One region of the Kitasatospora sp. NPDC004531 genome, then DNA from elsewhere that is predicted to be linked to it. Evidence: riboswitches for the same ligand, from Rfam matches in the RefSeq annotation. Region 1 holds a riboswitch; the other holds the start of a gene.
What was found. A riboswitch is a leader RNA that binds a small molecule or an ion and turns the genes downstream of it on or off. The one in region 1 is predicted to bind glycine.

Region 1 (5,606 bases):
CGGCAGCGCCTTGCGGAACGGGTCGGAGGCCGGGTCCCAGTGCTCGTTGCGGACCAGCTCGTAGAGCTTGCCCGGCTCGGCCGACTTGAACTTGTACGGGCCGGAGGAGACCGGCTTCTGGCCGTACTGGGCGCCGGTGTCCAGCTTCTGCGGGACGGGGGCGGCGGAGCCCATGGCCAGCAGGTACGGGAAGTCCGAGTTGGGCTTGGCCAGGTTGAAGATGATGGTGTTGTCGTCCGGGGTCAGGACGGTCCGCAGGCCGAGCTTGTTCGGGTCGGTGTCGTTGTAGGGGCCGGTGTACTTCTGGCCCTGGTCCAGCTCGTTGATCAGGTAGGTCGGGCCGCCGGAGATGACGTCCTGCGCGAAGATGCGCTCGATGCCGTACTTGATGTCCTTCGAGGTGATGACCGAGCCGTCCTCGAACTTCAGACCCGGCTTCAGCTTGAAGGTGTAGGTCTTGCCGTCCGCGGAGATCTCCGGCTTGGCGGTGGCCAGGTCGGGGACCAGGTTCAGGCCCGCCTTGCCCGGCTTGCCGTCGAAGGCCAGCAGGGTGCGGGTGTAGAAGCGCTCGTAGTTCCACACCGAGGCGTAGTACGCGCGAGCGGGGTCGAGCGAGTCCACGTCGGTGGTGGTCCACATGTTGAGCGTCCCGCCCTTCTTGTCGGACGGGTTCACCACCTTGTCGACCGCCGCGTTGAAGCCGGCACCGGTGGTGTTGTCGCCGTTGCCCTCTTCCTTGCCGCCGCCGCAGGCAGAGACGGTGAGCGCGAGGGTGGCCGCGAGGGCGGCGACCGCGAGCGTCCTGTTTCGCTTCATGGGTTGGGAAACCTCCAGAGTCGCGGGCTCAGTTGCCCTTGGGGTCGAGCGCGTCGCGCAGGCCGTCACCGAAGAGGTTGAAGGCGAGCACGGTGATGAAGATGGCGAGGCCGGGAACGACCATGTACGTGGGGTCCGCCTCGTAGATCCGGACCGCGTCGGAGAGCATCTGCCCCCAGGAGGCGGTGGGCGGGCGGACACCGGCCCCGAGGAAGCTGAGCGCCGCCTCGTTGAGGATGTTGGTGGGGATGATCAGGGTCGCGTAGACCAGGATCGGCGCCACCAGGTTGGGCAGCAGTTCGCGGAACAGGATGTGGGTCCGGCCGGCGCCGAGGCTGCGGGCCGCGTCCACGAACTCCCGTTCGCGCAGGGACATGGCCTGGCCTCTGACGATGCGTCCGATGTAGGGCCAGCCGAAGAATCCGATGACGAAGACCAGGATCATCGGGCGCAGCCACTCGTCCGGAATGCCGAACGCCGAGGTGGGCATCACCGACACCAGCGCGATGCTGAACAGCAGCTGCGGGAAGGCCAGCAGGATGTCCATGATCCGGCTGATGAACGCGTCCACCCAGCCGCCGAAGTAGCCGGCCATGACGCCCATGACCACGCCGATGCAGACCGACAGCACGGCGGCGCCGAGCGCCACCAGCATCGAGATCCGCGCACCGTAGAGGATGCGGGAGAACACGTCACGGCCGAAGGTGGGGTCGACGCCCAGCAGGAAGTCGCTGCTCATACCTCCGAACGCGCCCTTGGGCAGGCCGAGATCAGGGTTGATCTGGTCGGCGTGCGGCTCGTTCGGCGGGTGTCCGAACAGCGAGGTGAGCACCGGCGCGAAGATCGCCGCCAGCACCAGCAGGATCACCACGGCACCGCCGGCCAGCGCGACCTTGTCGCGCTTGAGGCGGTCCCAGGCGATCCGGCCCGGCGAGCGTCCCTCGATCTTCTTGGCCGGCTCGGAGATTGACGCGCCGTCAGGCTGCGCGCCGGCCGGCGGACCCGAGGTCTCGGTGGGTGTGGTCATGAGTCAGTTCGTTCCCCTCGCCGACGGTGGCCGGCCCACGGAGTCGCGTTTGGTGCGGAAGGCAGAGCGGTTGCGGTGGTGCCGGGTGCCGATGCGGCGGTGCAGAAGTGCGTTTGGCAAGCAGGGCGTTGCGGGGTGGTGCCGTGGACGCCGGGAGGATTGCCCCGGCGCGCATGGTGCTGCCGCACGGAGATGCGCATCGTGCGGTTCATGCTGTGGCGGCGGCGCGTTCACCTTCGTGAGGATCGTCCCGCGCTCCGCATTGGGCAGCACTCTCTGTCATGGGATGTACCCGACGGAAGACCCTCATGACGAAGGATGCCTAACTGTGATCTGCTCGCATGCACAACCGTTGCGCTGGCATATCGCTCTTCACACAGGGGTCACACGGACGTCAAGGGGCACATTGACGACACCCCGCCAGTGGCGGGGAAACGCCAGGTGGCACGGTTGGCGCCGCGCGTAGAACCGGGAACGGCGAAAAACCCCCGCCCGCCTCCACGGAGGCGCGTACGGGGGCTTTGTGGCGGTTCGTCAGGAAACGGTCAGCGGGCCGGATATCCGGGCCACTGCGGCTGCGGCCAGCCCGGCGCGGGCCCGGTCGGCGGTTGCGCTGCGTAACCGAAACCGGTCGGGTAGGGGCCGGGCGCGCCCTGCCGGTCGAAGAACGGGCGGGCGTTCGCGCACAGCCACATCACCACCGGGTCGAACTCGTCGGCCATCAGCACGGTGGAGACGGCCGGCCCCTCGGGGGCCTGCGCGGCGGCCCGCTGGACCAGCGCGCGGGCGGCCTCCACGGCCGGCGGCGAGGCGTCGTACAGGTCCAGGCCGATCGCCAAGTAGGGCTCGCCGAGCACGGGTTGGACCCAGGCCCGCCACAGCGCGCGCAACGGGCGCACCTCGGCGGCCTGTTGGTCCAGCACGGTGAAGAACTGCGGTGCCTGCACGGCCGGTTCGGAGATCCGCAGCGGCCCGGCCGGCACCCGGTCCAGGCCGACGGCGATCCGGCGCAGATCGGCCCAGGGCACGCCGACGCCGCCGCCCGGGCGGTGCGGATCCAGCCACAGGCCCCAGCGCGAGCGGTAGAGCGAACCGGCGATCTCCGGCCCGGACACCACCTCGTGGCCGCGCGTCCAGCCGCTGGAGGCCAGCTGCCCCGGGGAGGTCACGCAGGGCGCGTAGCCGTGCCCGCCGACGTCCATGTTCCCGTACTGGGCGTCCGGGCTGCCCGGGCTGCCGTGCCACAGCAGCATCCAGACCTGCCCGCCCGCGAGGGCGCGCAGCAACCCCTCGTACGCCTCCCAGCGCTCCGGTGCGACCGTTGCGAGGGCGCGCTCGATCGCGCCCGGGTCGCCGGCTGCTCCCGTCACGTCGCCGCCCTCTTTCTCGACTTCCCTCGTCCGCCGTCCACCGCGCTCCGGTGGGCCGGGGCAACCCTATGGGGCGCGCCCGACAGCCGTCATGCCGCCGTACCGGATCCCCGCGGATTCACGGCCGCGTCCAGAAGGGCTGTACCCGCCCCAGCAGCCAGTCCACCACCGGGTCCGCGACCAGGTCGAGCAGCACCAGGTGGACGCCCCAGCTCGGCGGCGCGGTTCCGAGCGCCCGGCCGAGCGCCAGGTTGACGTCGCCGGGGTCGGCGGGCGCCGCCGGGTCCAGCTGGACGCCGATGTACAGCAGCGTCGACTCGCCCTCCACCCGGGCCAGCGCCCGACGGGCCGTCAACACACCCGGCAGCGCCGCGAGTTCACCGGTGGCGGCGGCCAGGAAGGCGTACGGCTCCTGGTGCGGCTCGGGCTCCTTGAGCGCCACCCGGGCACCCTCGGTGACGCCCTGCGCCTCCCACTGCTCGCCGCGCGGCCCGCGCCGCAGCTCCCCGACGCCCTCCGGCGGCACCGGGATGCCCACCTGCGCCTCCGGGTTGACCGCGACGCCGACGCCCAGCGGCAGGCCCCGGGCGAACTCCCACATCGGGGCGATCGCGAACGGGATGCCGGGCGCGTGCTGCAGGTACACCTCCTGCGAGCTGTACACCGGCACGTAGGGCGCGCCCGCCAGCTCCAGCGTCGGCAGGTCGAGCTCGCCGGACTGTGGATCGGCGCCGGACGGCAGCGGGATCCACACCTGACTGCGCGCCAGCACCTCGATCACCCGGGGCGTCGCCCCCGGATCGCCCAGCGCAGCCACCAGCACCTGCTCCAGCTCGTTGGCCGGCCAGCTCCCGCTCTCCGGAACCTGACCCAGCGGGAACCCCATCTCGCCCCTCCACACTCACGGTTGCGATCAGGTTAGCGGCGCGGGCGGACGCCCGGGCCGAACTGTGACCCGTCCCCACTCCCACCAGCGGCTCCCGGCGTGCCATGATGGGCCCGCCCAAACTTCATACCGGCCGCTCGAACCCGCGCGGGAGAGCCGGAACGACCGTCACCCGGTCGCGACCGGCGCCGAAGGAGCAAGTCCTCCCCGGAATCTCTCAGGCCCCCCTACCGCCCGGGCGAGGCAGATCTGGAAAGTGGACACGGCCCTGCCGTGCGCCCACCCACGGTGCAAACCGCCATCCTGTCCGGGATGCGGTGAAGCTCTCAGGTTCGACGACAGACGGGGAGATTCGCCCCAGCCTGCCCGTTTCCAGATCCCGGGAGTCCTGTCGTGTCCCTCCGCCTGACCGCGCTCGACGCGCTGCACCGCTCGCTCGGCGCCACCATGACCGACTTCGCGGGCTGGGACATGCCGCTGCGCTACGGCAGCGAGCGCGAGGAGCACCTCGCCGTCCGCACCAAGGCCGGCCTGTTCGACCTGTCGCACATGGGCGAGATCACCGTCTCCGGCCCGCAGGCCGGCGAACTGCTCGACCACGCGCTGGTCGGCTTCATCTCCGCGCTCGGCGTGCTGCGCGCCCGCTACACCATGATCTGCCGCGAGGACGGCGGCATCCTGGACGACCTGATCGTCTACCGCACCGCGGAGGACGAGTACCTGGTGGTCGCCAACGCCTCCAACGCCCAGGTGGTGCTGGACGCCCTGACCGAGCGCGCCGCCGGCTTCGACGCCGTCGTCCGCGACGACCGCGACGCCTACGCGCTGCTCGCCGTCCAGGGCCCGGAGGCGAACGGCATCCTGGCCAAGCTGACCGACGCCGACCTGCCCGGCCTCAAGTACTACGCGCTGCTGCCCGCCACCGTGGCCGGCCGCCAGGTCTGGCTGGCCCGCACCGGCTACACCGGCGAGGACGGCTTCGAGATCTTCTGCGCCCCCGCCGACGCCGAGCACCTGTGGACCGAGCTGACCGCGGCCGGCACCGCCGAGGGCCTGGTCCCGTGCGGCCTGTCCTGCCGCGACACGCTGCGCCTGGAGGCCGGCATGCCGCTGTACGGGCACGAGCTGTCCACCGAGCTGACCCCGTTCGACGCCGGCCTGGGCCGGGTGGTGCGCTTCGACAAGACCACCAACGACGGCGCTTTCGTCGGCCGCAAGGCGCTGGAGGAGGCCGCCGCCGCAGCCGAGGCCAACCCCCCGCGCAAGCTGGTCGGCCTGGTCTCCGAGGGCCGCCGCGTCCCGCGCGCCGAGTACGCGGTGGTGGACGCCGAGGGCGCCGTGATCGGCCGGATCACCTCCGGTTCGCCGTCCCCGACCCTGGGCAAGCCGATCGCCATCGCGTACGTGGACGCCGCGCACGCCGAGCCGGGCACCACCGTCGCGGTGGACGTGCGCGGCAAGGCCGAGCCGGTCCAGGTCGTCGCGCTGCCGTTCTACAAGCGCGCCC
Region 2 (5,606 bases), on a different contig from region 1:
GGCCATCGAGACGGCGCCGAGCAGTCCGCCGACGACCAGCGGGAGGCGGGGGCCGCGGCGGGCGATCAGGAGGGCGCCGAGCGGGGCGGCGACCATGGAGCCGACCGCGGACGGCAGCAGCATGATGCCGGCGTGCAGGACGGTGGCGGTGAAGCCGTAGTGGGTGTACTTCTCCGGGGTCTGCGCGAAGTTGCTGATCACCAGGAACGAGCCGTACATGCCGAAGCCGATCAGCAGGCCGGAGATGTTGGTGAAGGCGACGGCCGGGCGGGCCATCATCTTGAGGTCGACCAGCGGGTGCGAGACCTTGGACTCGACGAGCAGCCAGATCAGGGCGACGACGGCGGCGACGGCGAACAGGCCGAGGGTGCGGTTGGAGGTCCAGCCCCAGTCGTTGCCGCGGCTGACGGCGATCAGCAGGGCGGAGAGCCAGCCGGCCAGGGTGAGCGCGCCGAGCGGGTCGGCGCCGCCGTTCTTGTCGACGACCGGGTCGCTGGGCACCAGGAGGGCCACCAGCAGGACGGCGACCAGGCCGATGGCCAGGCCCATCCAGAAGATCGACTTGTAGTCCCACTGCTCCAGCAGCAGGCCGGTGGCGACCAGGCCGAGGCCGGAGCCGACGCCCATCGAGGCGGAGATCGCGGCGACGCCGGCGGTGACCTTCTGCCTGGGCAGTTCGTCGCGCACGATGCTGATCGCCAGCGGCAGCACGCCGCCGCCCGCGCCCTGCAGGACCCGGGCGACGACCAGCAGGCCGAAGGAGTGGGTGCAGACCGCGAGGCCGGAGCCGAGCACCAGGCCGGCCAGCGAGACCAGCAGCATCGGCTTGCGGCCGCGCAGGTCGCCGAAGCGGCCCAGCAGCGGGGTGAGGACCGCCGCGGAGAGCAGGTTGGCGGTCATCAGCCAGGTGATGTCGGAGCCCGAGACGTTCAGCTTCACGGCCAGGCTCGGAAGGATCGGGACGACTGCGGTCTGCACCACGCTGAAGGCCAGCATGGCGAGGATCAGCGCGGGCAGGACCCGGGCGCTGGTGGGCTTGTCGGCCGTGGCGGTGGGCTGTGGTGCCTCACTCACGGGAATCCTCCGGGTTGCTTCATATGGCGATAGTGCATGAACTGAAGTAACGATGGGGGGAGATGCTTCAGGCTGTCAAATATCTAATGGTTAAACTTTGGCAAAGGCGAAGGCCCCGGCCCGCCGAGGCGGACCGGGGCCGGAAGTTGGCGTTGCGTCAGACCGGAGACGCCGCCGGGGACTGCGGCTGCGCGTTCCACGACCGCCGCTGCGTCTCCTGGTCGGTGTCGCTCGTCGCGCCGTGCACCTCCACCTGCTCGCGGCGCAGCTCCTCGCGGATCACCTGCTCCTCGGTGTACCGCTCCACCACCAGCCGCACCCGCTCCACCGGGGCCAGGTACTTGCGGACCACCGGGCGCTCCTCGCGCAGCGTGACCTCCTCGACGGCCTCGGCGATCTCCTGGTCGCTCAGCGAGGCCCGCTCGGCGTCCGAGATCGGGATGCGCTCCACCCGCACCCGCTCGCGCACCAGCGGGACCCGGCGCTCCACGGCCTCGGTGGTCACGTACTTGCGCAGCCGGGTGGTGCCGACGGTGTGCCACTCGGTGCTGATGTCCAGGCGCTCCTCGCGGCAGGTGAGCTCGACCGGGGCGGCGGGCTTGTGCCGGTCCGCCCGCCCGGCCGGCTCGGCGGGACGGGCGGCGGGCCGCTCGGGGATCGGCCTCGGGGGCGTGAAGCCGGCCGGCGCGGGAGCCGGGCCCTGCACCGGCGCCGGAGCGGGCGCGGGGGCCGGGGCGGGTTCGGGGGAGGAGGCGAGGTCGCCGAAGTCGCGGTCGGCGACCTTCTCCGAGTACTCCTTGGCGGCCGGGGCGGGCGGCGGCGCGGGGGCGAACCGGAGCGGCCGGTCGGCGCCCGCCGTGTCCAGCCCGTAGTACCGGTACAGCTCCAACTCCTGCTCCGGGGACAGGTGCTGGCCCACCCCGAAGTCCGGGGACTCCTTGATCAGCGACTTGTCGTACGGGACGTGCAGCTCGTCGCCGGAGAACTCGCTGGTGGTCAGCGGGACGAAGGCGTCCCGGCCGAAGATGCCCGTCCGGACGGCCGCCCACTCCGGTTCCCCGGTGGCGTCGTCCAGGTAGACCTCGTCGACCGTGCCGATCTTGTCACCGTTCCGGTCGACCGCCTTGTGTCCGATCAGGTCGCGCGGATCGATTTCGGTCTGCACCCTGTCCTCCAGCTGCTGCTCCTGCAGGACCCGTCCGGGGAGCGGTCGGAGGAGCGTGCCGGGCCGCTATTCCACACCAAAAGGCACGTAACGGACGGTGTCATTCCGAATGCCTCCGTCCGGGGCGGATCACACCGCCGTACCGGTGATCGTCAAGCCCGGCGCTGGTACCCTGGGCGGCGACCGCCGAGCCCGCTCGGGAGAGTCCCGGACCGCTGATCAAGCGGGTTGCGGGACGCCGAAGGAGCAACCCCTCCCCGGAATCTCTCAGGCATCCGTACCGAGAGGGCCAGGTCACTCTGGAAAGCAGGGCAGGACCGTCGGCACCGAAGCCCTCGGACGCTGCCCTCGCCGACGGTGCAAGCCGACCGGGGCACCACCCCGGGCGCGCGAAGCTCTCAGGTACCGATGACAGAGGGGGAGGCTGACGGGTTCGTGCGCCCCGACGCTCCCACAGCGGCCGGCCGGCGTGCGTACCACCGCCGGTCCGCGACCAGGAGGCCCGACCCCCATGAACGCCCAGCCGACGCTCACCGCGCTTGAGCAGGCCAGCCCCTTCGAGCACCGCCACATCGGCCCCGACAGCGACGCCCAGCAGAAGATGCTGGCCCAGGTCGGCTACAGCACGCTGGACGAACTGTCCGACGCCGCTGTGCCGGACGCCATCCGCAGCCTCACCGCGCTCGGCCTGCCCGCCGGCCGCAGCGAGGCCCAGGTGCTCGCCGAACTGCGCGAGCTGGCCGGCCGCAACCAGGTCCTCACCTCGATGATCGGCCTCGGCTACTACGGCACCTTCACCCCGCCGGTCATCCTGCGCAACGTCCTCGAGAACCCCGCCTGGTACACCGCGTACACCCCGTACCAGCCGGAGATCTCCCAGGGCCGCCTGGAAGCCCTGCTCAACTTCCAGACCATGGTCTCCGACCTGACCGGCCTGGCCACCTCCGGCTCCTCGCTGCTCGACGAGGGCACCGCGGCCGCCGAGGCGATGGCCCTCGCCCGGCGCGTCACCAAGGTCAAGGGCGGCGTCTTCCTGGTCGACGCCGACACCCTGCCGCAGACCCTCGCCGTGATCCAGACCCGCGCCGAGCCGACCGGCGTCGAGGTCGTCACCGCCGACCTGTCCAACGGCATCCCGGCCGAGATCGCCGAGCGCGGCGTGTTCGGCGTGCTGCTCCAGTACCCCGGCGCGTCCGGCGCCGTCCGCGAGATCAAGCCCGTCATCGAGCAGGCCCACCAGCTCGGCGCGATCGTCGCCGTCGCCGCCGACCTGCTCGCCCTCACCCTGCTGCGCTCGCCCGGCGAGCTCGGCGCCGACATCGCCTGCGGCACCTCGCAGCGCTTCGGCGTCCCGATGGGCTTCGGCGGCCCGCACGCCGGCTACCTCGCCGTGCGCGCCGAGTACGCCCGCAACCTGCCCGGCCGCCTGGTCGGCGTCTCCGTCGACGCCGACGGCAACCGCGCCTACCGCCTCGCCCTGCAGACCCGCGAGCAGCACATCCGCCGCGAGAAGGCCACCTCCAACATCTGCACCGCGCAGGTGCTGCTCGCCGTGATGGCCTCCATGTACGCCGTCTACCACGGCCCCGACGGCCTCGCCGACATCGCCCGCCGCACCCACCGCTACGCCGCCGCGCTCGCCTCCGGCCTGCGCGCGGGCGGCGTCGAGCTCGCCCACGAGGCGTTCTTCGACACCGTGACGGCCGTGGTGCCGGGCCGCGCCGACGAGATCGTCGCCGCCGCGCTGGCCGGCGGCGTCAACGTGCACCGGGTGGACGGCGACCGGGTTTCGGTTTCCTGCGACGAGACGACCACCCGTGAGCACCTGGCGGCCGTGTTCGCCGCGTTCGGGGTCTCCGCGGAGATCGCCGAGGACGCCGATGCGCTGCCGGCCGCTGCGCTGCGCGAGGACGAGTACCTCACCCACCCGGTGTTCCACAGCCACCGCTCCGAGACCGCGATGCTGCGCTACCTGCGCCGCCTCTCGGACCGCGACTACGCGCTCGACCGCGGCATGATCCCGCTGGGCTCCTGCACCATGAAGCTCAACGCGACCACCGAGATGGAGCCGATCACCTGGCCCGAGTTCGGGCAGCTGCACCCGTTCGCGCCGGTCGACCAGGCCGCCGGGTTCCTGACCCTGATCCGCGAGCTGGAGCAGCAGCTGGTCGAGGTCACCGGGTACGACGCGGTGTCGATCCAGCCGAACGCGGGCTCGCAGGGCGAGCTGGCCGGTCTGCTGGCGGTGCGTGCCTACCACCGGGCGAACGGCGACACCCAGCGCGACGTCTGCCTGATCCCGTCGTCCGCGCACGGCACCAACGCGGCCTCGGCGGCGATGGCCGGCATGCGGGTCGTCGTGGTCAAGACGCTGGCCGACGGCGACGTCGACGTCGAGGACCTGAAGGCGAAGATCGAGCAGCACCGCGAGCAGCTCGCCGTGCTGATGGTCACCTACCCGTCGACCCACGGCGTGTTCGAGACCCAGATCACCGACATCTGCGCCCTCGTCCACGAGGCCGGCGGCCAGGTGTACGTCGACGGCGCCAACCTGAACGCGCTGGTCGGCCTCGCCAAGCCCGGCAAGTTCGGCGCGGACGTCTCGCACCTGAACCTGCACAAGACCTTCTGCATCCCGCACGGCGGCGGCGGCCCCGGCGTCGGCCCGGTCGCGGTGCGCGCGCACCTCGCGCCGTACCTGCCGAACCACCCGCTGCAGGCCGAGGCCGGCCCCGCGACCGGCGTCGGCCCGATCTCGGCCGCGCCGTGGGGCTCGGCGGCGATCCTGCCGATCTCCTGGGCGTACGTCCGCCTGATGGGCGGCGAGGGCCTCAAGCGCGCCACCCAGGTGGCCGTGCTGAACGCCAACTACATCGCCAAGCGGCTCGCCCCGCACTTCCCGGTGCTGTACACCGGCCCCGGCGGGCTGGTCGCGCACGAGTGCATCATCGACCTGCGGCCGCTCAGCAAGGAGACCGGCGTCAGCGTCGACGACATCGCCAAGCGGCTCATCGACTACGGGTTCCACGCGCCGACGATGTCGTTCCCGGTGGCCGGCACGCTGATGATCGAGCCGACCGAGTCCGAGGACCTGCACGAGATCGACCGGTTCTGCGCGGCGATGATCGCTATCCGCGGGGAGATCGAGAAGGTCGGCGCGGGCGAGTGGGCGGCGGACGACAACCCGCTGCACAACGCCCCGCACACGGCGGCGATGCTGGCGGGGGAGTGGGCGCACCCCTACACCCGCGAGGAGGCCGTCTTCCCGGCGGGCGTCAACCCGGCGGACAAGTACTGGCCGGCGGTGCGGCGCATCGACGGCGCGTACGGCGACCGGAACCTGGTGTGCTCGTGCCCGCCGCTCAGT

Region 2: linked by a shared signal. The riboswitch ahead of gcvP (aminomethyl-transferring glycine dehydrogenase) and the one ahead of gcvT (glycine cleavage system aminomethyltransferase GcvT) in region 1 are both predicted to bind glycine.

The regions. Positions count from the first base shown of each region.
Region 1 covers NZ_JBSGDD010000143.1:3,638-9,243, reverse strand. The annotation lists gene ACWEMJ_RS32305 (ABC transporter substrate-binding protein) at 1-816, opposite strand, end outside; gene ACWEMJ_RS32300 (ABC transporter permease) at 845-1,843, opposite strand; gene ACWEMJ_RS32295 (enhanced serine sensitivity protein SseB C-terminal domain-containing protein) at 2,389-3,213, opposite strand; gene ACWEMJ_RS32290 (enhanced serine sensitivity protein SseB) at 3,332-4,099, opposite strand; glycine riboswitch at 4,238-4,342, shown strand; gene gcvT (glycine cleavage system aminomethyltransferase GcvT) at 4,493-5,606, shown strand, end outside.
Region 2 covers NZ_JBSGDD010000024.1:64,311-69,916, reverse strand. The annotation lists gene ACWEMJ_RS13235 (MFS transporter) at 1-1,074, opposite strand, end outside; gene ACWEMJ_RS13230 (PRC and DUF2382 domain-containing protein) at 1,232-2,239, opposite strand; glycine riboswitch at 2,427-2,532, shown strand; glycine riboswitch at 2,534-2,661, shown strand; gene gcvP (aminomethyl-transferring glycine dehydrogenase) at 2,751-5,606, shown strand, end outside.